DNA from 3 places in the Enterobacter sp. LM3 genome. Region 3 is predicted to be linked to each of the others. Evidence: riboswitches for the same ligand, from Rfam matches in the RefSeq annotation. Region 3 holds a riboswitch; each other region holds the start of a gene.
What was found. A riboswitch is a leader RNA that binds a small molecule or an ion and turns the genes downstream of it on or off. The one in region 3 is predicted to bind thiamine pyrophosphate.
Positions count from the first base shown of each region.

Region 1: linked by a shared signal. The riboswitch ahead of thiM (hydroxyethylthiazole kinase) and the one ahead of thiC (phosphomethylpyrimidine synthase ThiC) in region 3 are both predicted to bind thiamine pyrophosphate.
Region 2: linked by a shared signal. The riboswitch ahead of thiB (thiamine ABC transporter substrate binding subunit) and the one ahead of thiC (phosphomethylpyrimidine synthase ThiC) in region 3 are both predicted to bind thiamine pyrophosphate.

Region 1 covers NZ_JBJURN010000002.1:319,360-327,133, forward strand. The annotation lists gene fbaB (class I fructose-bisphosphate aldolase) at 1-614, opposite strand, end outside; gene ACJ9N4_RS03615 (nucleoside permease) at 847-2,124, shown strand; gene ACJ9N4_RS03620 (ADP-ribosylglycohydrolase family protein) at 2,121-3,125, shown strand; gene ACJ9N4_RS03625 (PfkB family carbohydrate kinase) at 3,122-4,075, shown strand; gene ACJ9N4_RS03630 (GntR family transcriptional regulator) at 4,049-4,795, opposite strand; gene thiD (bifunctional hydroxymethylpyrimidine kinase/phosphomethylpyrimidine kinase) at 4,838-5,638, opposite strand; gene thiM (hydroxyethylthiazole kinase) at 5,635-6,405, opposite strand; TPP riboswitch at 6,441-6,538, opposite strand; gene ACJ9N4_RS03645 (PAAR domain-containing protein) at 6,900-7,685, shown strand.
Region 2 covers NZ_JBJURN010000005.1:150,423-158,196, reverse strand. The annotation lists gene ACJ9N4_RS08440 (DedA family protein) at 1-735, shown strand, start outside; gene thiQ (thiamine ABC transporter ATP-binding protein ThiQ) at 768-1,466, opposite strand; gene thiP (thiamine/thiamine pyrophosphate ABC transporter permease ThiP) at 1,450-3,060, opposite strand; gene thiB (thiamine ABC transporter substrate binding subunit) at 3,036-4,019, opposite strand; TPP riboswitch at 4,051-4,151, opposite strand; gene sgrR (HTH-type transcriptional regulator SgrR) at 4,188-5,843, opposite strand; gene sgrT (glucose uptake inhibitor SgrT) at 5,932-6,084, shown strand; gene ACJ9N4_RS08410 (sugar efflux transporter) at 6,205-7,383, shown strand; gene ACJ9N4_RS08405 (cytochrome b/b6 domain-containing protein) at 7,444-7,774, opposite strand, start outside.
Region 3 covers NZ_JBJURN010000027.1:17,100-24,873, forward strand. The annotation lists gene thiC (phosphomethylpyrimidine synthase ThiC) at 1-1,790, opposite strand, end outside; TPP riboswitch at 1,869-1,977, opposite strand; gene rsd (sigma D regulator) at 2,032-2,529, opposite strand; gene nudC (NAD(+) diphosphatase) at 2,625-3,398, shown strand; gene hemE (uroporphyrinogen decarboxylase) at 3,439-4,503, shown strand; gene nfi (deoxyribonuclease V) at 4,513-5,184, shown strand; gene ACJ9N4_RS19865 (YjaG family protein) at 5,226-5,816, shown strand; gene hupA (nucleoid-associated protein HU-alpha) at 6,003-6,275, shown strand; gene ACJ9N4_RS19875 (DUF1481 domain-containing protein) at 6,287-6,979, shown strand; gene purD (phosphoribosylamine--glycine ligase) at 7,040-7,774, opposite strand, start outside.

The DNA of each region.
Region 1 (7,774 bases), on a different contig from region 3:
TTATTACGCAAATACGCCCAAAGCACGGTAACCATCCCGAGTTCATGCGCGCGCTCAAACGCGGCGGAGATCTCTTCAATCTGGCGGCGCGACTGCTCAGAACCGAAATAGATGGTCGCCCCGACGGCCACCGCGCCCATATTGAACGCCTGTTCTACGCTGGCATACAGGGTCTGGTCGTATTCGGTTGGGTAGCTCAGGGTTTCATTGTGGTTCAGCTTAACGAGGAACGGAATACGGTGAGCGTAACGGCGCGATACCGAAGCCAGCACGCCATAGGTCGACGCCACGCAGTTACAGCCTGCTTCAATTGCCAGCTCAACGATGTTCTTCGGATCGAAATACAGCGGGTTGGCCGCAAACGATGCGCCAGCAGAATGCTCAACGCCCTGGTCAACCGGCAAAATAGAGAGATACCCGGTGCCTCCCAGCCGCCCGGTATTGTAGAGCGTCTGCATATTTCGCAGTACCGCAGGCGGACGATTGTTATCCACCATCACACGGTCAACGTAGTCGTGGCCAGGCAGGTAGAGTTTGTCGGCTGGAATGGTCATACAACGATGCTGTAAAAGGCTGTCGGCATCTTTGCCAAGCAACTGTGCAATATCAGTCATAGCTATGCTCCCGTAGCGTGTTATCCAAACCCACATTTTCGCGGGCAGACTAAGCCTGGTACCGACTTAACCGATTTTCCACCTTCTGCCATTTTTTTCAGCACAATCTGCTGGCTCGATTCTGGCACAACAAAACTGTTACATTGATCAAACAATCACCACAAAGGTATTTAAAAGGTATCATTGAATGGTATGTTAAAGGAGTACCCTCTCTGACATGCAGGATTAAACAATGAAAACGAAAGTCCAACTGTCATTCATGATGTTTGTTGAATGGTTTATCTGGGGCGCATGGTTTGTACCGCTGTGGCTGTGGTTAAGCAAAAGCGGTTTTAGCGCCGGGGAAATTGGCTGGTCTTACGCCTGTACCGCGATTGCAGCGATCCTCTCGCCAATCCTGGTCGGTTCGCTGACCGACCGCTTCTTCGCCGCCCAGAAAGTGCTGGCAGTGCTGATGTTTGCCGGGGCTATTCTGATGTACTTTGCCGCACAGCAAACTCAGTTCAGCACCTTCTTCCCGCTGCTACTGCTGTATTCCCTGACCTATATGCCTACCATCGCGCTGACTAACAGCATTGCCTTTGCCAACGTGGATGACGTCGAGGCCGATTTCCCGCGTATTCGCGTGATGGGCACGATTGGCTGGATAGCCTCCGGTCTGGCGTGCGGTTTCCTGCCGCAGATGATGGGCTATAGCGACATTTCGGATACCAATATCCCACTGCTGATGACGGCGGCCAGCTCTGCGCTGCTCGGCGTGTTTGCCCTGTTCCTGCCGGATACACCGCCGAAAAGTACCGGTAAACTCGATTTCAAAGTGATGCTGGGGCTGGATGCGCTGATCCTGTTGCGCGACAAAAACTTCCTGGTGTTCTTCTTCTGCTCGTTCCTGTTCGCCATGCCGCTGGCTTTCTACTACATCTTTGCCAACGGGTATCTCACCGAAGTGGGCATGAAAAACGCAACCGGCTGGATGACACTCGGCCAGTTCTCCGAAATCTTCTTTATGCTGGCGCTGCCGTTCTTCACCAAACGCTTTGGTATTAAGAAGGTCTTACTGCTGGGGCTTATCACCGCCGCCATCCGCTATGGTTTCTTTGTTTACGGTGGTGCGGAACAATACTTCACTTACGCCCTGCTGTTCCTCGGCATTCTGCTGCACGGCGTGAGCTACGACTTCTACTACGTCACCGCGTATATCTACGTGGACAAAAAAGCACCGGTGCATATGCGTACCGCTGCGCAGGGCTTGATCACGCTGTGCTGTCAGGGCTTTGGTAGCCTGCTGGGTTACCGCCTGGGCGGCGTGATGATGGAAAAAATGTTCGCATACAAAGAGCCGGTGAATGGGCTGACCTTCAACTGGGCCGGAATGTGGGCATTCGGAGGGATCATGATTGCTGTGATCGCCGTGCTGTTTATGCTGTTTTTCCGCGAATCGGATAAAGAGATCACCGCAATTGAGGTGGTTGATGGCGATACCGCGCTGACACAAGGGGAAGTTAAATGAAACAAGAACGTGTTCTCGGTGCTCTTTACGGGCAGGCGTTAGGGGACGCAATGGGCATGCCGTCGGAGCTGTGGCCAAGAAAGCGCGTCAAAGCGCATTTCGGCTGGATTGACCGCTTCTTACCCGGCCCGGCAGAGAATAACGCGGCCTGCTATTTCAACCGCGCGGAGTTCACCGATGATACGTCGATGGCGCTGTGTCTGGCGGATGCGATTATCGAATGCGACGGGCAGATTAACGCGGATGTCATCGGCAAACATATTTTGCGCTGGGCCGAGTCGTTCGATGCCTTTAACAAAAACGTGTTAGGCCCGACCTCCAAAATTGCCCTCAACGCCATTCGCGATGGCAAACCGGTCAGCGAGCTGGAGAACAACGGCGTCACCAACGGGGCGGCGATGCGCGCCTCCCCGCTCGGCTGTCTGCTCCCGGCCACTCGCCTGGAGCACTTTGTTGAGCAGGTGGCGCAGGCTTCCAGCCCGACGCATAAATCGGATCTCGCCATTGCCGGTGCGGTGGTGATTGCCTGGGCGGTTTCACGCGCCATTGACGGCGAAAGCTGGCAGAACATCGTTACTGCCCTGCCCGGTATTGCCCGCTATGCACAGGAAGTGAAGACCACCACCTTCAGCGCATCACTTGCGGCACGTATTGAGCTGGCACTCAAAACCGTGCGTGAAGCCAACGGTACTGAATCCGCCAGCGAGCAGGTTTATCAGCTTGTGGGGGCAGGAACCAGCACCATTGAGTCCGTTCCGGCGGCGATCGCAATGGTTGAACTGGCAGGCACTGACCCGAACCGCTGCGCAATTTTATGCGCCAATCTGGGCGGCGATACGGACACCATCGGCGCAATGGCAACCGCAATCTGTGGCGCGCTGCACGGCGTACAGGCGATTAATCCGGCACTAAAGGATGAACTCGACGCCGTTAACCAGCCCGACTTTGGTCATTACTGCGAAAAATTGCTGCACTACCGGGAGCAAAGGGAGGGCGTATGAATTCTTTTGCCCAACGCCTTGAAACATTACGCGCCACGCGGCCAGTGACGGTGCTGGGGGCAGCGGTGATTGACGTTATCGCCGATGCTTACGCCCTGCCCTGGCGCGGATGTGATATCGAGCTAAAACAGCAGGGCGTCAATATTGGCGGCTGCGCGCTCAATATTGCCATAGCCCTAAAACGGCTTGGCGTCACCGCGCAAAATGCGCTGCCCGTCGGCCACGGCGTGTGGGCAGATATTATTCGCAACGCAATGGCAAAGCAGGATCTGCACAGCGCCGTGGAAGCCGAAACAGGCGATAACGGCTGGTGTCTGGCGCTGGTGGAGCCAGACGGTGAGCGCACGTTTATGTCGTTTAGCGGCGTGGAGAACCAGTGGCAGCAATCCTGGCTTGATGCGCTTAACGTGCCGCAAAAAAGCCTGGTTTATTTGTCCGGCTATCAACTGGCATCGCCGTGCGGGGAGTTACTGACGGGCTGGCTGGAAGGGTTGCAGGAGGTGACCGCGTTTATCGATTTCGGCCCACGCATCGCAGATATTCCCGACGCGCTGATGGCGCGGATTATGGCCTGTAAACCCATTGTGTCGCTTAATCGCCAGGAGGCGCAAATTGCTGCCGGGCGGCTTGGTGTGGAGGTTGATGCGTTAGGTGCAACATGGCAACAACGTTTCGGTTCTGCGCTGATTGTACGTCACGACAAAGACGGCGCAGCCTGGTATGACGCTGACGATTCGGGTTATGTTCCGGCGTTTCCTGCTTCGGTGGTCGACACCATTGGCGCGGGTGACAGCCACGCTGGCGGTACGCTGGCCGGGCTGGCAGCAGGATGGTCACTGGCGGATGCAGTGCTGCTGGGCAATGCGGTTGCCGCCTGGGTGGTCAGCCACCGTGGCGGTGATTGCGCCCCTGCGCGCGGGGAATTACTCCTCGCACACAAAGACGTATAGATCGCTGCGACAGTAGCTAATGCTGTACTCAATAGGCCGGTGCTGCTGGTCAAGCGCAACCTGCTTGATCACCAGCACCGGTATCTTTTCATCCATCTTAATATGGGCCTGAAATTCGCTGTCCGGCATGCGGGCACTGACGCGTGAACGGGTACGCTGCGGGAAGATGTTCTGACTGCGGAAGTAATCGTACAGCGAGATGCCGATGGCGTCCGGATCGGGAATTAGCCCGGCCGGAACCCAGGACTCTTCAATCGAGACGGCATCATCATCAACATAGCGAATGCGCTTGAGCAAAAAGACGTCGCTTTCCGCCGCCACTGACAGCTGGTTTGCCACCTCTTCCGGGCATTTCACCACCCGTTTATTAACCCACAACGTGTTGGGCTTTTTGCCGCGCAGTACCACCTGCTGAGAAAACCCGCGTGCTTCCTTGAGCGAATATTCAAAGATGTTATTAATTTGCGTACCGTAACCCCGGGAGCGCGTCACCACGCCCTCTTCTTCCAGCGCCTGCATTGCTTTGCGCACGGTAATGCGTGACACACCCGTTAACTGACTCAGATCGCGCTCGCCGGGCAGAATATTCCCGTGTTCAAGCACCCCGCTACGTACCGCGTTTTTTACCGTTTCGGCAAACTTCAGGTACAGCGGTGTGTTGTCCGGAGCGGCGATCCGTTCATTCAGTTGAGCAATTAACCGGGTATGCGCTTGTTCCATCTCTGTTTTCTCAGGCGTGGTGTTTCCTGCCAGTATACTGGCTTACCACCATGCATGAAAATGATGAACCGGCCCAATACCGTGACCCACTTCCAGAGTATCGGCTTTTGCCAGCGCGTCCGAGAGCCAGATTTTGGCTTCCTGTACCGTATCAGCCCAGTTGTTATGGCGTGGACGCAACGCCGCCAGCGCGGCGGAGAGCGTACAGCCTGTACCGTGGGTGTTTTTAGTCTGCACGCGGGGTGCGGTAAAACGCAGTTCTCCGTCACGGGTGAAGAGCCAGTCCGGGCTTTCGGCGTCATCCAGATGGCCACCTTTCACCAGCACCGCACCGCAGCCCATTGCCAGCAATGCCCGCCCCTGCTCTTTCATTTCGCGTTCGGTTTGCGCATGCGGCGCGTCTAACAACGCGGCAGCTTCAGGCAGGTTTGGCGTGATCAGCGCCACTTGCGGCAACAGCTTTTTACGCAGCGTGTCGATAGCGGAAACAGAAAGCAGCGGGTCGCCACTTTTTGCCAGCATTACCGTATCAAGCACCACGTTTTGCACCTGATAGCGTTTCAGACGTTCTGCCACCACTTCGACAATATCTGTCTCCGCCAGCATCCCGATTTTAGTGGTATCAATGCGCACATCGCTGAGTACCGAATCGAGCTGTGCGGCGACAAAATCCGGCTCGATACGGTAGACCGACTGCACACCACGCGTATTTTGTGCCACCAGCGCGGTGATCACCGAACAGCCGTAGGCACCCAGTGCGGAGAACGTTTTCAGATCGGCCTGAATGCCTGCACCGCCGCTTGGGTCAGTGCCGGCAATGGTAAGGGCGTTAATCCGTTTCATGCCTGTTCCTCCAGGGTGTAGAGCGCATCCAGGAACGCACTGGCAAAGCTGCCCGGGCCACGAGACTGAGCAACGGCAGCCGTTCCGGCGCGCTTCATCCATCCGCAGGTAGCGGCCACGTTATCGAGCCTGTCACCCGGTAGCGAACAACTGGCCGCCACCACCGCCGAAAGCGCGCACCCGGTACCGACCACGCGAGTCATCAGCGGATCGCCCCCGGTCACCGTCCGGGTTCGCTGCCCGTCGGTGATGTAATCAACCTCGCCTGTGACCACGATAATGGCATTGGTCTGGCGTGCCAGCGCCTGTGCCGCAGGCAATGCACTGGATGCAGTATCGGTAGTATCCACGCCGCGCCCCCCCGCACTCATCCCGGCAAGCGCAAGAATTTCCGACGCGTTACCACGAATGGCCGCAGGTTTAAGGGAGAGGATTTGATGGCAAAAACGGGTGCGGAACGTCAACGCCCCGACAGCCACCGGATCGAGCGTCCAGGGTTTGCCTGCTGCCACGGCACTCTCAATCGCCCGGCGCATCGCCTGAGCGCGCGGGGCAGTCAGCGTGCCGACATTAATCAGCAGCGCATCGGCAAGAGCAGCAAACTGTTCAGCCTCTTCGGCTTCAATCACCATCGCCGGGGATGCGCCAAGCGCCAACAAAACGTTAGCCGTAAACGTCTGCACGACGTCGTTGGTCATACAATGTGTGAGCGGGGAACGGGTTCGGAACTGATGTAAAATGTGTAAATCGAGCAGGTCAGGCTGCATGGGTTCGCTCCTGCCTTGCGTGAAGAAGCGATGACCGGGAAGGCATCTGACTTCCCTACGCTGGCATTATCCAGATCAGGTAATACGGGTATTTCTCAGCCTTCAACGAAGAAGGGCACCCCGAGTCATTTAAATAAAAATCAAATAGTTGCGATTAACGTCCCGTTAATCTCTGTTCTGGATCATGCCAGCGGGAAGCCAAAGACTCAACCCTAAAAAATGCTCTGTGTCCCATATAAAAGCTTTAAACAACGCGAAGAAGCGCCCCAAGACCAGAACCCACCTGGATCAGATCATCAGCAGAGCCAGAACAACACGCCCAAACAGCCAAAAAGAAACGCATTGGTGTAGATGCTGGTTTCTGCGTTGTTCCCCAGCAATCCACCACGGAATCTTTCGAAAACATTCTGTTTGCAGGAAACCAGCCGGAAGGAACGCGCGAACTTTACCGCTCTCTGAACGGCGCAGGAAAGGAATATAACGCTGGTTCTATCATGTTGGTGGTTGATCCTGATAAACAGGACGACGAACAGATTGCCCACATGAAAGCCGCGAAAGCGCGAGTCGATGCAGCATTGGCCCCATTGACGCATGAGGAAGCTAACTTGCTGCACAAACACTACGCAACCATAGCTAATTTCACCAGCTACGCTGATACAGAAATTGGCCTTGCTGCTGACCCTGTTGGAAAATACTTTGAGAGTATCGAAAAAATACTCAAAGAGATTCAAGAAACGTATAAGAATACCTACATAACGAGAGGCTCGTTGATAGGAGAACAATTTTATGTCCGACGTAACCAGTTGTTTAAAGAGCTTGAATCCATACTCAAAGTCAGCTTCCTGAATAAGGCTATGAAATTCGGAGAGTATACCAAAATAAAAAAAGCACTCGGCCTGCCCAGTAGTTCTATTACCCACAAATGGAATGAAACGGGGATCAGTGACATTGAAAGTTATGCTACCCACATCGAACGGGCAGCTAAATACGTAAAAGCAATGCGTTACACTGGTTATTTAGGCATTGGTTTTAGCGGACTCCATTCTCTTAACGAAATCCATGAGGCATGTTCTGTTGGTCGCGAAGCTGAATGTACCAAGAAAAAATATACTGAGATTGGTAGTTTTGCTTTGGGTACAGGTGGCGGTGTTCTCGCTGGTGTTGGCTGGCTTGTTTGTACCGTTATTGCAGGTGTTGGTTTAGGGTACGCTGGTAGCACAGTGGGGAGTGCTGTTGGGGAATTAGGCGGAGAACAGTTGTATGACGTTTTCGGCAATTAATTTTCTGATGATACATCGGGTTGAAATCTCTGGGTTCTTTTTGATTCTCGGAATAATTAATTATGTTTCCAACGTAATTTATGACAAAT
Region 2 (7,774 bases), on a different contig from region 3:
TCCGTTATGTACTCACTCATCGCCGTTGCGCTGGTGGCGTTCCTGGAATCCCTGGCGCTTGTCGGGCTGATTTTACCCGGCACCGTGATGATGGCGGGGCTTGGCGCGCTTATCGGCAGCGGTGAAGTCAACTTCTGGCAGGCGTGGATGGCCGGGATCGTCGGCTGCTTGCTCGGAGACTGGATCTCCTTCTGGCTGGGCTGGCGCTTTAAGAAGCCATTGCATCGCTGGTCGTTCATGAAAAAGAACAAAGCGTTGCTGGATAAAACCGAACACGCGCTGCATCAGCACAGTATGTTCACTATCCTCGTGGGGCGTTTTGTCGGGCCAACGCGTCCGCTGGTGCCAATGGTAGCCGGGATGCTGGATCTGCCTGTCTCCAAATTTGTGTTACCCAATATTATCGGCTGCGTATTCTGGCCGCCGTTCTACTTCCTGCCGGGGATCCTGGCCGGTGCGGCAATTGATATTCCTGTCGATGCGCAAAGCGGTCAGTTTAAATGGCTGTTACTGGCTGCGGCTGTCCTGTTGTGGCTGGCGGCATGGCTGTGCTGGCGGCTGTGGCGTAGCGGCAAAGCGGGAGTGGATCGCCTGACGCGCTATCTTCCACGCCCCCGCCTGTTGTGGCTGGCACCGCTGACCCTGGGAATTGCGATAGTGGCGCTGGTGGCGCTGATTCGTCATCCGCTGATGCCGGTTTATGGGGACATTTTATTGAAAGTCGTCAGCCGTTAACGGGGTGCCGGGCGGTGCTTCGTTTGCCCGGCCTACGGTTTGATCCCCAGTAATTCCGAGGCGCTGGTTTTTCCGCTTAACAGTGCTTCTGTCTCTCCATCCCATGCAATTCGCCCGTCAGCAATGACCACCGATCGCGGTGCAATCCGTGCAGCATCTTCGATACTGTGCGAAACCATCAGCATCGTAAGCTGCTGGCGCTGGCAGACGTCCTTCACCAGAGAAAGCATCTCCTGGCGCAGGGCCGGGTCGAGTGCCGAGAACGGTTCGTCCAGCAGCAGTATTGGCTGCTCACGCACCAGACAGCGGGCCAGCGCCACACGCTGACGCTGGCCGCCGGAAAGCTCTCCTGGCAGCCGGTCAATCAAGTCGGTGATCCCCATTTGCGCGGCAATGATCTCCAGCTTCTGTCGCTGTGCGTCGTTCAGCTTCAGCCCCGGATCCATCCCCAGCGCGATGTTTTGCCGTACCGTCAGATGCGTGAACAGGTTATTTTCCTGAAACAGCATCGAGACAGGACGCTTAGCCGGTGGAGTGTGGGAATGGTCACCGTTTTCAATCAGTATTGACCCGCTTGCCGGTTGCAGAAAACCGGCGATCAGATTGAGCAAGGTACTCTTTCCTGCTCCGCTGGGGCCAAGGATTGCAATCATTTCCCCTTGATGCACGGAAAGGGTGAAACGCATTGGCAGGTGCTGATAGAGCCAGGTTACATCAATCAGTTTTAACATCACGCCCCGGGAGTTTTTCGATAGCGGTAAATAACGCAAAACACAGCAGCAGCAGTAATAGCGCCGTGACGGCACCATCCTGGCTACGGTAGGAGCCAATTTGCTGATACAGCCAGTATGGCAGTGTACGGAAATCTTCATTGCCGAAGAGAGCCACGACGCCAAAATCACCAATCGATAGCACACAGGCGAACGCCAGCGCCTGTGCCAGCGGGCGCTTTAGTGCGCGCAGCTCGACGACCTTTAGCCGTTGCCAGCCCTGCATACCAAGCGACTGGCACAGTAAGCTGTAGCGGCTGTTGACGTCACGCATCGGGGTTTCCAGCACCTTGAGAGCGTAAGGGATTGCCATCAGGGCATTGGTAAAGATGACGATGCCGTCAGCGCTTTCCGGCAAACCAATGGTGCTGTTGAACAGTAAAAAGAAGCCGGTAGCCAAAACAATGCCCGGCATGGCCAGAATCAGCATCCCCGTGAGTTCCAGCGCTTGCCCGGCTTTTTGCGCATGGCGGGCATAGAGTTCACGGCTACTCCACAGCAACATCATGGTCAGAATGACGCACAGCATGCCTGCGGCCAGTGCGATCCGCAGCGAAGTCCAGGTGGCTTGCCAGAGCATGGGCTGTTGCAAAACGGACACCAGATTGATGTTCAGACCATCGACGATGACGGCCATCAGCGGCGGCAGCAGAAGCATCAGCGCCAGCGTGATGAGGATAAAATCGGTAATGCGGCTGTACAGGCTGTCCTGCGGATCGCGCCAGCCTGCTATCTGGTTACTACCGGGTGGAATGGCTTTACTCAGCCGCTGGCTGAGGAGCACCAGGACAAGGCAGCATGCCATCTGTACTATCGCCAGCAGCGCCGCACGTCCGGGGTCGTAGTCGAAATTTAACGCCTGATAAATCGCCAGCTCAATGGTCGTTGCCTGCGGCCCGCCACCGAGTGAAAGTACGGTGGCAAAACTGGCAAAGCAGAGCATAAAGATCAGCGCCGCAACGGGGGGGATTTGCCTGCGCAGCCACGGCCATTCGACAAAACGGAAGAACGACCAGCCGTGCATGCCGAGCTGTGCAGCCAGCTGGCGCTGCTCGCCGGGAATATTCTCCAGCGCCTGCAAAAAGAGCCTTGTCGCCATCGGCATATTGAAAAAGATATGCGCCAGCAGAATACCCTTCAGTCCGTAAGGGGAGAATGTCCACTCCAGACCAAGCAGGTTACAGAGTGAGGCCAGCCAGCCCTGGCGTCCATAGACGCTCAGAATACCGAATACGGCCACCAGAACGGGCAGGATCAGCGTCATAGCGCACAGGCGCAGAAGTGCCTGTCTGCCAGGAAAACGCCTGCGATAAAGTGCCCGGGACAGGAAGATCGCCGGGAAAACCGACAGCAGCGCAGAGAGAAATGCCTGCCAGAAGGAGAAACGGATAACATGCCAGAGATAGCTGTCATGCCAGAGTGTGAGCACGTCGCTTTCTGGTGCGTTTAACCACAACGCAAGAAATGCCCCCAGACTGACCGCTACCATCAATACGGCAGCGAGCAGTCCGGGAAGTAACCAGCCGGGAATTAATGGCTGACTGCGCGTTGCCATTCACTTACCCATGCAGCACGCTGTGCGGCGACCTGTTGCGGCGTAAACTCCAGTGAGGTTTGCGGTTTAGACAGCGTATCAAAGCCCGCTGGCAGGGCCACATTGGTCACCGGGTACATCCAGTTGCCCGTCGGGATCGTATTCTGGAACGCCGGAGAAACCATAAATTTCAGGAACTTCTCGGCCAGTTCTGGCTGTTTACTGGCGGCGGTACGTGCTGCAACTTCCACCTGAAGGTAGTGACCTTCCGCAAAATCAGCAGCGGCGTAGTTGTCCTTCTTCTCGGCAATAATGTGGTAGGCCGGAGAGGTCGTGTAGCTGAGCACCAGGTCACTTTCTCCCTTCAGGAACAGGCCATACGCTTCGCTCCAGCCTTTGGTGACGGTGACGGTTTTCGCCGCCAGTTTCTGCCATGCTTCCGGCGCTTTGTCACCGTAGACTTTCTGCATCCACAGCAGCAGGCCCAGGCCTGGCGTACTGGTGCGCGGATCTTCATAAATCACGCGCCATTTCTGGTCGCTTTCAACCAGCTCTTTCAGGCTTTTCGGTGGGTTCTTCAGCTTGTTTTTGTCATAGACAAAAGCAAAGTAGCCGTAATCGAACGGGACAAAGGTATCGTTTTTCCAGCCACCAGGGACGTTGACGGCATCGGTGGCGACACCGCTTTTGGCAAACAGTCTGGTTTGCGACGCCGCATCCAGCAGGTTGTTATCCAGACCGAGCACCACGTCGGCTTTGCTGTTTTTCCCTTCCATGCGCAGACGGTTAAGCAGTGAAACGCCATCCTCCAGCGCTACGAACTTCAGCTCGCAGTTGCAGTCGGCTTCAAAGGCTTTTTTCACCGCCGGGCCAGGGCCCCAGTCGGCAGAGAAGGAGTCATAGGTGTAGACCGTCAGGACGGGCTTCGCAACAGCAGGCAGCGCAAACAGCACCAGAAGGGGAAGAATTTTTTTTAACACTTTGCACCTCAAAGTTGAGTGGCAAAGGATTTTGAGCGACAGCCTCAAATCCCTTCGCCGGCGTTATCCGGATCAGGTTCGACGGGTATTATCTCAGCGCACATCAGTGATGCAGCACCCCGTTGAGAACGGCGGTATTGTAATGATTTGGCGAATATTACGAAAGTGTTATGGTTCCGGTGGGGCAAACCAGGCGGATTTGAAATCAAACCAGCCCAGGGTGTTCATCCGTAAGCCACGCATACTGCGCTGACCCTGAATCATCAGCCAGTGGTGGATGAGCGGCACAATCGCCTGTTGCGCCAGCAACTGCTGGCACCATGAGGCCAGGTTCATTTCTCCCGCGCGCCACTGTGCGGCGTCCTGCTGCCAGTCCCGGTCAATGCAGTGTTGGATCAGCGGAACTTCATACAGGTGCGAAAAGAGTGAGAAATCGAGTGGCAGGGTAAAGTTGGCGCTGTTCAGCCAGATATCGCTGACTATCTCCCCGCGATGCCATTCATCATAATCTATTTCCTGGATGTCCAGTTGAACGCCTTCGGCAGCCAGCAGCTTGCTCATGATGCGGGCGATAAAGCGGTGTTCCACGTGGTCGCGATAATAGGTCAGGGTGATCGACTCCAGTCCGGCGGGCTTTTCGCCGTGAACCGGTCGGGCGTGATGCCAGCGCGGGAGCAGACCGTAGGCCGGGAACCAGTAAGTCTGGTATTGCTCCTCCGCCTGATAGATAAGATTGGCCGGGGAAAGCACGTGGCTCACCCATCTGCGCACGTCGCGGCTGGCACCTCGGTGGCTGCGGGCGTCAAACAGCAGGTAATAGCAGCCCTCTTCCAGACGGCTTTCAACCGCTTTTTCTCCTTCGGTTGACCCTTCCAGCGTTAATCCGCAGCTCAGCTCCTCGCTGATTTCAGGCAGAACCCAGACGTTGACTTCGTCGATCAGCGCGCGATAACCAAAGTAGTCGTCAAAGGCGCGAATTTTCAGCTGGTTGTTGGTATTGCGCGTTACCGCGTAAGGTCCTGTTCCCACGGGCTGGCTGGCAAAATGGGGCAGGGAATCCCATTCACGCGGCAGGATCATCGACGGGATATAGCCCATTAGCCACGGAAGCCACTGGTCAGGCTCGGACAGTTCGATATCAACAGTCCATGCCGTAGGGGAGTGGATCCGCGATATGTGGCCATAAAGAGGAAGAGTGCATGCCCGCTGAAGCGAATTGATGACGTCGCTGATCTCCAGCTCACGGCCGTGGTGGAAATGAATACCAGGACGTAAAAAGAAGCGCCAGTGCAGGGGAGAAAGTTGCTGCCAGTGGTGCGCGACATCGGCTTCCAGTTCCCCGTTTTCCTCATTTATGCGCGTCAGGCCGCTGAATATTTGCCGGGCCATATGGGTTTCTGAACGGCGCAACGCCGTACCGGGTAACAGGTTTTTCATCGGACGATAGTAGAGCACCCGCAGGATGTGGCGACCCTGACGAAAACTTCTCCCGAGATGGGAAACCAGCATCTGGCGTACTGCCGCTTTGTCGCCCACCAGCTGTACCAGTTGGTCGATTCTGTCCTGTTCAAGCAGGTCTTCCGCGCGTTGTTGCTGCAACGCCAGCCCGGTGTAGAGAAAGGTCAGACGCGAGCGCTTGCCGCGTCCGGCCTCGGCCTCCCAGTTTAACCAGCCCTGTTGCTGCATGGTGTTGAGCAGCGTTCGCATATGGCGACGAGAGCAGTTCAGCAGGTCGGCCAGCTCGTTCAGCGTAGTCTCCTTCGACTGCCCCTCGCAGCACTGCCAGAGGCGGATGAATTGTTGTTGCAGACGACCAGAAGGCATAAAAGGGGAACTCCTGACAAAAAATCAGCAATTTATTAATCCCTATATTAGGCCAATAATTCTTCCCGATGAAGTGAGGAGGTAAATTATGAAGAGGTCTACCGCACGTCAGTTTTATCAGCAGTACTTTTCAGCGACAAAAGGAGTGTCCTGGCTGGCCCGTCAGTGTGCAGATCAACGGCTGAGAACGCTGGAAGAATTGATGCAGTGGGACGTTACGAAAACGACCTTTTCTCGCTAACTCACCTCGATCATGTGTGACTGAGTATTGGTGCTAATCACCCGCCAGCAAAATGTTTTTGCTGGCTTTTTTCGTTTACTATTTCACCCAATTTCGATTCGCTTTGACAAGGATTTGCGCATGCTCTGGTTGATGACGATGGGGCGACGCCTGAATGGCGTGTATGCCGCTTTTATGCTGGTGGCCTTTATGATGGGTGTGGCGGGGGCGCTTCAGGCACCGACGCTGAGCCTGTTTCTGAGCCGCGAGGTGGGGGCGCAACCGTTCTGGATTGGCCTGTTTTATACCGTCAACGCCATTGCCGGGATCCTGGTCAGCCTGTGGCTGGCGAAACGCTCGGACAGCCAGGGCGATCGCCGCAAACTGATCCTGTTTTGCTGCGCAATGGCCGTCGGGAATGCGCTGCTGTTTGCGTTCAATCGTCATTACCTTACGCTCATCACCTGTGGTGTTCTGCTGGCATCTCTGGCTAATACCGCCATGCCACAGCTGTTCGCGCTGGCTCGTGAATATGCGGATAACTCCGCGCGTGAAGTGGTGATGTTCAGCTCGGTCATGCGTGCGCAGCTCTCTCTGGCGTGGGTGATTGGCCCGCCGCTGGCGTTTATGCTGGCGCTGAATTATGGCTTTACCACCATGTTTTCCATCGCCGCCGGGATTTTTGTCATCAGCCTGGTGTTAGTGGCATTTGCCCTGCCTTCGGTGGCTCGCATTGAGCCGGTGGCGGACAGACCCGCTACGCAGGCGAGCGGCTGGCAGGATAAAAATGTCCGTATGCTGTTTATTGCCTCCACGCTGATGTGGACCTGCAACACGATGTACATCATTGATATGCCATTGTGGATCAGCAGCGATCTGGGGTTACCGGATAAGCTTGCCGGGATCTTGATGGGTACCGCCGCGGGTCTGGAAATTCCGGCGATGATTCTGGCCGGGTATTACGTTAAGCGTTCAGGAAAACGTAAGATGATGGTCATTGCTGTCGCGGCAGGAGTGTTGTTCTATCTGGGGCTTATCTTCTTTCACTCGCGCGAAGCACTACTGATATTACAGCTGTTTAATGCGGTATTTATCGGGATTGTCGCCGGGATTGGTATGCTCTGGTTCCAGGATCTGATGCCGGGACGCGCAGGCTCTGCGACAACATTGTTTACGAACAGTATTTCAACCGGGGTGATTCTGGCGGGGGTGATTCAGGGTGCGCTGTCGCAAAGCTATGGGCATGCGGCGGTGTACTGGATGATTGCGGCAATCTCGGTCGTGACGCTCCTGCTGACCTGCCGTGTGAAAGACGTGTAGCCTGTTGCGAAGGTCTGAGCCAGAAACCGTTCTGGCTCAGAGAATATGCCTGTTACTGCATTATTCTGAGTACTGATATTTCCGCTGTGCGCGTAATGTCAGGTACATATGGGCTATCCCCATAAAGCCGTGTGCCCAGAAATAGGTTTCGATAAAGACCGTCAGGAATTTATGCAGATCCAGTACCGACTCGGTAAGAGAGGAGACGGGCCCGATCGTTGCGTTCAGTACGAACCAGGCTGCGCCACAGACGGCAACACCCAGCAGAGCCAGCACGCCTAAACCCTGCACCGTTGCGGCCATACCGCCAGCGTGGGCATCCGGGAGCTGGCGTTGTGTCAGGGTGCGAATGTCGTCAACGATCCCGCGGAAATCCAGCGTCATCCAGGCG
Region 3 (7,774 bases):
ACTTCCTGGCTGATCTTCATCGAGCAGAATTTTGGCCCGCACATGGAGCAGAAGTGCGCCACTTTACCGGACTCCTGCGGCAGGGTTTCGTCGTGATAGGCGCGGGCAGTGAACGGGTCGAGCGCCAGGTTGAACTGGTCTTCCCAGCGGAATTCAAAACGCGCCTTCGACATGGCATTGTCGCGGATTTGCGCACCCGGGTGACCTTTAGCCAGGTCAGCTGCGTGGGCAGCGATTTTGTAGGTGATCAGCCCCTGTTTCACGTCCTCTTTGTTGGGCAGACCCAGGTGCTCTTTTGGCGTCACGTAGCAGAGCATGGCGCAGCCGAACCAGCCGATCATTGCGGCACCAATCCCGGAGGTAAAGTGGTCGTAGCCCGGCGCGATATCGGTCGTCAGTGGCCCGAGGGTGTAGAACGGTGCTTCGTGGCAGTGCTCCAGCTCTTCGGTCATGTTGCGGCGGATCATCTGCATCGGCACATGCCCCGGGCCTTCAATCATCACCTGTACGTCATACTCCCAGGCGATTTTGGTCAGCTCGCCCAGCGTGTGCAGCTCGGCAAACTGTGCTTCATCGTTCGCATCACGAATGGAGCCCGGACGCAGACCATCGCCCAGAGAGAGTGAAACGTCATAGGCGGCACAGATTTCGCAGATTTCGCGGAAGTGTTCGTGGAGGAAATTTTCCTGATGGTGCGACAGGCACCACTTCGCCATGATTGAGCCGCCGCGAGAAACAATACCCGTCAGGCGTTTGGCGGTCATTGGCACGTAGCGCAGCAGTACGCCTGCGTGAATGGTGAAGTAGTCCACACCCTGTTCCGCCTGTTCCAGCAGGGTATCGCGGAAGGCTTCCCAGGTGAGGTTTTCCGCGATGCCATTGACCTTCTCCAGCGCCTGATAGACTGGAACCGTACCAATGGGTACCGGGCTGTTACGCAGGATCCACTCACGCGTTTCGTGGATATAACGCCCGGTGGAGAGATCCATAACGGTGTCCGCGCCCCAGCGTGTTGACCAGACCAGTTTTTCCACCTCTTCTTCAATGGAGGAGGTGACCGCAGAGTTACCGATGTTGGCGTTGACCTTCACCAGGAAGTTACGACCGATGATCATCGGTTCCGATTCCGGGTGGTTAATGTTGGCGGGAATAATCGCACGGCCAGCGGCCACTTCGTCACGCACAAATTCTGGCGTAATGTTTTCTGGCAGGCGAGCACCAAAGCCTTCGCCAGGATGCTGGTGGCGCAGCACTTCGCTGCGGATGCGCTCGCGACCCATGTTTTCACGAATGGCGATGAACTCCATCTCCGGGGTGACGATACCCTGGCGCGCGTAGTGCAGCTGGGTCACGCATTTGCCCGCTTTGGCGCGTTTTGGCGTCAGCAGGCCGGTAAAACGTAGCTCGTCCAGACCATCGTCAGCCAGGCGTTCTTGGGTGTAGTGAGAGCTACGGATGGTCAGTTCTTCACTGTCGTGACGGGCGTCAATCCACGGCTGGCGTAGCTTCGCCAGACCCTGCTGAACGTTAATAGCAACATCAGGGTCGCCGTACGGACCGGAGGTGTCGTACACCGGTACGGCTTCGTTGTCCTCAAACTGCGGGTTTTCTTTGCTCCCACCGATGAGGGTAGGACTGAGCTGAATTTCGCGCATTGGGACACGGATATCCGCCTGCGAGCCGGTGATGTAAATACGGTTCGAGTTCGGGAAAGCACTGCCTTCCAGGGTGTCGATAAAGTGTTGTGCTTGTGCGCGCTGCTCGCGGCGGGTCAGTTTAGTTGTAGACATAGCTCATTCCAAAAGTGAAGGACATGGCTTGTCAGACGACGGATGAAGCAAGAGGAGATCGCCCTGAGGCGATACAACAGCAGTTTGACTCTTGTTCCCTTCGCAGGTATTAGCCTGATCAGGTTCCGCGGATCCCGAATTAACGGTCTCAGCCCGGCTTTCGCTCTGGGCACTCCGACAAGAAAAATCCCCCTCCGAAGAGGGGTGAATGAATGTAAATTACTCGTTAACGACGAAGAACTCAAGCAGGTCGCGCGATGTTCTCTTCGTTGCTGGCCTTCAGATCGTTATCAAGCACAAGGGCGATAAGTTTGTCTTCCAGCGTGAAGCGCTCTTCCAGCGCCTCTCCGAGATCGGACAGCACCTTCTGGAACTCAAGATAGTTATCGTGATTGATAGCATTCCCGAGCGTGGAATCATAGTAATCCATAATCTGCTGGGTATTGGCTTCCAGCAGCGGATAGAGTTTGCTTGCCGCTAAAAATGGGCTGGTACCTTCCATTTCACGGATAATACGTTCATAAATATTGAAATGGCCGTCGGACAGGTAGTCGACCAGGCTCTGACAAAAATCGTCCAGCGCTTTTTCATTCAGCCGCATCCAGGATTCTTTGCCAGGCTTAATACCGACCAGATTGTAATAAACCACGAGTAGATGCTTGCGCACATGTAGCCAGCGATCCACCAGTTTGTTATTTCCTCTAACGCGCTCAGTCAGACTTTCTAGCTGGTTTAACATGTTCGACCCCACAAGGTTTAAAATTGAATCTGCTTACCCAAAATGTAACCACAATGCTAACAACATGTCAGTGAAGCAAAGGTAGTGCAATAGATATGGATCGTATTATTGAAAAATCAGATCTCGGTTGGTGGTTAGTCTGCCACGAACAAAAATTATGGCTGCCTGCCGGGGAAATACCCTACGGCGCGGCGGAAAAGTTCGATCTTGTGGGCTACTCCGCACTAATGATCGGCGAGTGGCAGGGCGATTCTGTGTGGTTGATCCAGCGGTCTCGTCGTCAGGAGATGGGATCCGTTCGTCAGGTGCTCGATCTTGAGGTCGGGTTATTCCAACTGGCGGGGCGGGGTGTGCAACTGGCGGAGTTTTATCGCTCACACAAATACTGTGGCTACTGCGGCCATACCATGCATCCGAGCAAAACCGAGTGGGCGATGCTCTGCAGTCAGTGCCGTGAACGCTACTACCCGCAGATTGCACCGTGCATTATCGTCGCAATTCGTCGTGATGACACCATCCTGCTGGCGCAACATACCCGACATCGCAACGGCGTGCATACCGTACTGGCCGGGTTCGTCGAAGTGGGTGAAACGCTGGAACAGGCAGTGGCGCGTGAAGTGATGGAGGAGAGTGGTATTAAGGTCAAAAATCTGCGTTACGTGACGTCACAACCGTGGCCGTTCCCGCAGTCGCTGATGACGGCGTTTATGGCGGAATACGACAGCGGTGAGATTGTTATCGACCAAAAAGAACTGCTGGAAGCGAACTGGTATCGTTACGATGATTTACCGCTGCTACCGCCACCGGGTACCGTGGCACGTCGGCTAATAGAAGATACCGTAGCAATGTGTCGGGCTGATGATGAGTGACATGATACACTGAGGCCATGACGCTTAAGGAACTGCAAAAATGACCGAACTGAAGAACGATCGTTATCTGCGTGCGCTGCTGCGCCAGCCCGTTGATGTCACCCCGGTGTGGATGATGCGCCAGGCGGGACGCTATCTGCCAGAGTACAAAGCCACGCGTGCGCAGGCCGGCGATTTTATGTCGCTGTGCAAAAATGCCGAGCTGGCCTGTGAGGTGACGCTTCAGCCGCTGCGCCGCTTCCCGCTGGATGCTGCCATTCTCTTTTCGGACATTCTGACCATTCCGGATGCAATGGGTCTGGGCCTGTACTTCGAAACGGGTGAAGGCCCACGTTTCACCTCCCCGATTAAGAGCAAAGCCGATGTTGATAAGCTACCCGTTCCGGATCCCGAGCAGGAACTGGGCTATGTGATGAACGCGGTACGCACTATTCGTCGCGAGCTGAAGGGTGAAGTGCCGCTGATTGGCTTCTCCGGCAGCCCGTGGACGCTGGCAACCTATATGGTTGAAGGCGGTAGCAGTAAAGCCTTTACCGTGATTAAAAAGATGATGTATGCCGAGCCTTCGGCTCTGCATGCGCTGCTCGATAAGCTGGCGAAAAGCGTCACCCTTTATCTCAACGCGCAGATTAAAGCGGGTGCGCAATCGGTGATGATTTTTGACACCTGGGGCGGCGTGCTGACCGGGCGTGATTATCAGCAGTTCTCGCTCTACTACATGCATAAAATTGTCGATGGCCTGTTGCGTGAAAACGAAGGCCGACGCGTACCTGTCACACTGTTCACCAAAGGTGGCGGCCAGTGGCTGGAAGCAATGGCCGCAACCGGCTGCGATGCACTGGGACTCGACTGGAGCACCGATATCGCCGATGCGCGTCGTCGTGTAGGTGACAAAGTGGCGCTGCAGGGCAATATGGATCCGTCCATGCTTTATGCACCGCCCGCCCGTATTGAAGAAGAGGTGGCCACTATTCTGGCGGGCTTTGGTCAGGGTGAAGGTCACGTGTTCAACCTTGGTCACGGCATTCATCAGGATGTGCCGCCAGAGCATGCTGGCGCGTTTGTGGAGGCGGTACACCGGCTTTCTGCGCAATACCACCAGTAAGGAGTGGTTATGGATCTCGCGTCATTACGCGCTCAACAGGTAGAACTGGCTTCATCAGTTTGCCGCGAGGATCGTCTGGATAAGGATCCCCCGCAGTATATTGGCGGTGCCGATGTGGGGTTTGAGCAGGGTGGAGAAGTGACGCGAGCGGCGATGGTGCTGCTGAAGTATCCCTCGCTTGAGCTGGTGGAGTACCAGGTGGCGCGTATCGCCACCACCATGCCCTACATTCCTGGCTTTCTCTCCTTTCGCGAATATCCTGCGCTGCTTGCCGCGTGGGAACAACTCTCGCAAAAGCCCGACCTGCTGTTTGTCGATGGGCACGGTATCTCCCACCCGCGCCGTTTAGGTGTTGCCAGCCATTTCGGTCTGCTGGCGGGTGTGCCCACGATTGGCGTGGCGAAGAAACGCCTGTGTGGCGCGTTTGAGCCGCTTTCCGCCGAACCAGGTGCTCTGGCAGCGCTCACGGATAAAGGCGAACAGCTGGCGTGGGTCTGGCGCAGCAAAGCACGCTGTAATCCGCTATTTATTTCCACCGGTCACCGGGTGAGTATGGATAGCGCTCTGGCATGGGTACAGCGCTGTACAAAAGGCTACCGGTTACCGGAGCCGACGCGCTGGGCTGATGCTGTTGCCTCCTCGCGTCCGGCATTTGTTCGTTGGCAGGAAATTCAGTCATGATTCAGGTAAACTGCCGCTAATTTTCGATTCGAGACATCATCATGTTACAAAACCCGATTCATCTGCGCCTTGAGAAGCTGGAAAGCTGGCAACACGTCACCTTTATGGCTTGCCTGTGCGAGCGCATGTATCCCAACTATGCCACGTTCTGCAAGCAGACGGGCTTTGGTGATGGCCATATCTATCGTCGTATTCTGGATCTGATCTGGGAAACGCTAACGGTGAAAGATGCGAAGGTGAACTTCGACTCTCAGCTTGAAAAGCTGGAAGAAGCTATCCCTGCGGCTGATGATTTCGACCTGTATGGTGTTTATCCGGCAATAGATGCCTGCGTGGCGTTAAGCGAGCTGATCCACTCCCGTCTGAGTGGTGAAACCCTGGAACATGCCATTGAAGTCAGTAAGGCATCTATTACTAGCGTAGCGATGCTGGAAATGACTCAGGAAGGCCGCGAGATGACGGAGGAAGAGCTGCGCGCTAACCCGGCGGTAGAACAGGAATGGGACATCCAGTGGGAAATTTTCCGCCTGCTGGCAGAGTGTGAAGAACGCGATATTGAGCTGATAAAAGGGCTGCGCGCGGACTTACGTGAGGCCGGCGAAAGTAATATTGGTATAATTTTTAACCAATGAGACAACAAAACGTGATTTAACGCCTGTTTTGTCGCTCCTCGACTCTTCCCTTTCGCCCCCCGTCTGGTCTACATTTGGGGGGCGAAAAAAAGTGGCTATCGGTGCGTGTATGCAGGAGAGTGCTTTTTTGGCATTTTCGTCGCACTCGATGCTTAGCAAGCGATAAACACATTGAAAGGATAACTTATGAACAAGACTCAACTGATTGATGTAATTGCGGACAAGGCTGATCTGTCTAAAGTGCAGGCTAAAGCTGCTCTGGAATCTACCCTGGCTGCTATTACTGAGTCTCTGAAAGAAGGCGATGCTGTACAACTGGTTGGTTTCGGTACCTTCAAAGTGAACCACCGCGCTGAGCGTACTGGCCGCAACCCGCAGACCGGTAAAGAAATCAAAATCGCCGCTGCTAACGTTCCGGCGTTTGTTTCTGGTAAAGCACTGAAAGACGCTGTTAAGTAAGACGCGTGGCAGTGAACAGTTTTAACGAAGGGGCGGGAACGCCCCTTTTGTCTTTCTGGCGTGGAACGCTCGCGCTGGCAGGCATGCTGTTGCTGTCAGCCTGTAGCCACGACTCCTCCCTCCCACCGTTTACCGCCAGCGGTTACGTTGACAACCACGGGGCGGTCAGGATCTGGCGCAAAGATTCCGGCGGTGAAGTTCATCTGCTTTCCGCTTTCAGTCCGTGGCATAACGGCAATACGTCGACCGCAGAGTACCGCTGGCAGGGGGATGACCTGTCACTGATTGAGCTGAATGTCTACGGCAAGACCCCTGAGCACGTAAAAGTGCGTTTTGATGACCACGGTGAACTGAGTTTTATGCAGCGTGAAGTCAGCGGTCAAAAACAGCAACTCTCCAGCGATCAAATCGCCCTCTACCGTTACCGTGCTGAACAAATCCGTCAGACCAGCGATGCGCTGCGTCAGGGACGCGTTGTGTTGCAGCAGGGGCGCTGGCATGCCGATGGTACAGTAACCACCTGCGAAGGGCAGACGATGAAGCCTGAGTTCGAATCCTGGGCAACCGCGCACATCCAGCGTCGTCAGAGTCATTCATCAATGGAAGTGAGTTTGGCGTGGCTTGAAGCGCCGGAAGGTTCGCAGCTGTTGCTGGTGGCGAATGAAGACTTCTGCACCTGGCAGCCGAAAGAAAAAAGTTTTTGACGTAATACCCCTCTCCCGCACGGGGAGAGGGGTAGCGTGGGGGGGAAGCTGACCGCTCCCTTACTCGCCTTGCTCACGCGCAATCGCGCGATAGCCAATGTCCTGGCGGCTAAAGCTGCCGTTCCAGTGAATATCTGCCATCAGCGCATAGGCACGCTTCTGTGCTTCTGCAACGGTATGACCCAGCGCGGTAGCACACAGTACGCGGCCACCGTTAGTCAGTACGCGATCGTCGTCAGACAGCGTAGTGCCCGCATGGAACACCTTCGCACCTTCAGCTTCTTCCAGTGGTAAACCGTGGATCTCATCGCCGGTGTTGTAGTTACCCGGATAACCACCCGCAGCAATCACCACGCCCAGAGAAGCACGTTCGTCCCACTCGGAGGTTCTCTCGTCCAGCTTGCCTTCGCAGGCTGCCAGGCAGAGATCCACCAGATCGGATTTCATGCGCAGCATAATGGGTTGTGTTTCCGGATCGCCAAAGCGGCAGTTGAATTCGATCACCTTCGGGTTGCCCTGCTTGTCGATCATCAGACCTGCATAAAGGAAACCGGTGTAGGTATTACCTTCCGCCGCCATGCCTTTTACAGTAGGCCAGATGATGCGATCCATCGTGCGCTGATGCACTTCATCAGTGACCACCGGAGCAGGAGAGTATGCGCCCATACCACCGGTATTCGGGCCGGTGTCTGCATTGCCAACGCGCTTATGATCCTGGCTGGTGGCCATCGGCAGAACGTGTTCGCCATCGACCATCACGATAAAGCTCGCCTCTTCGCCGTCGAGGAACTCTTC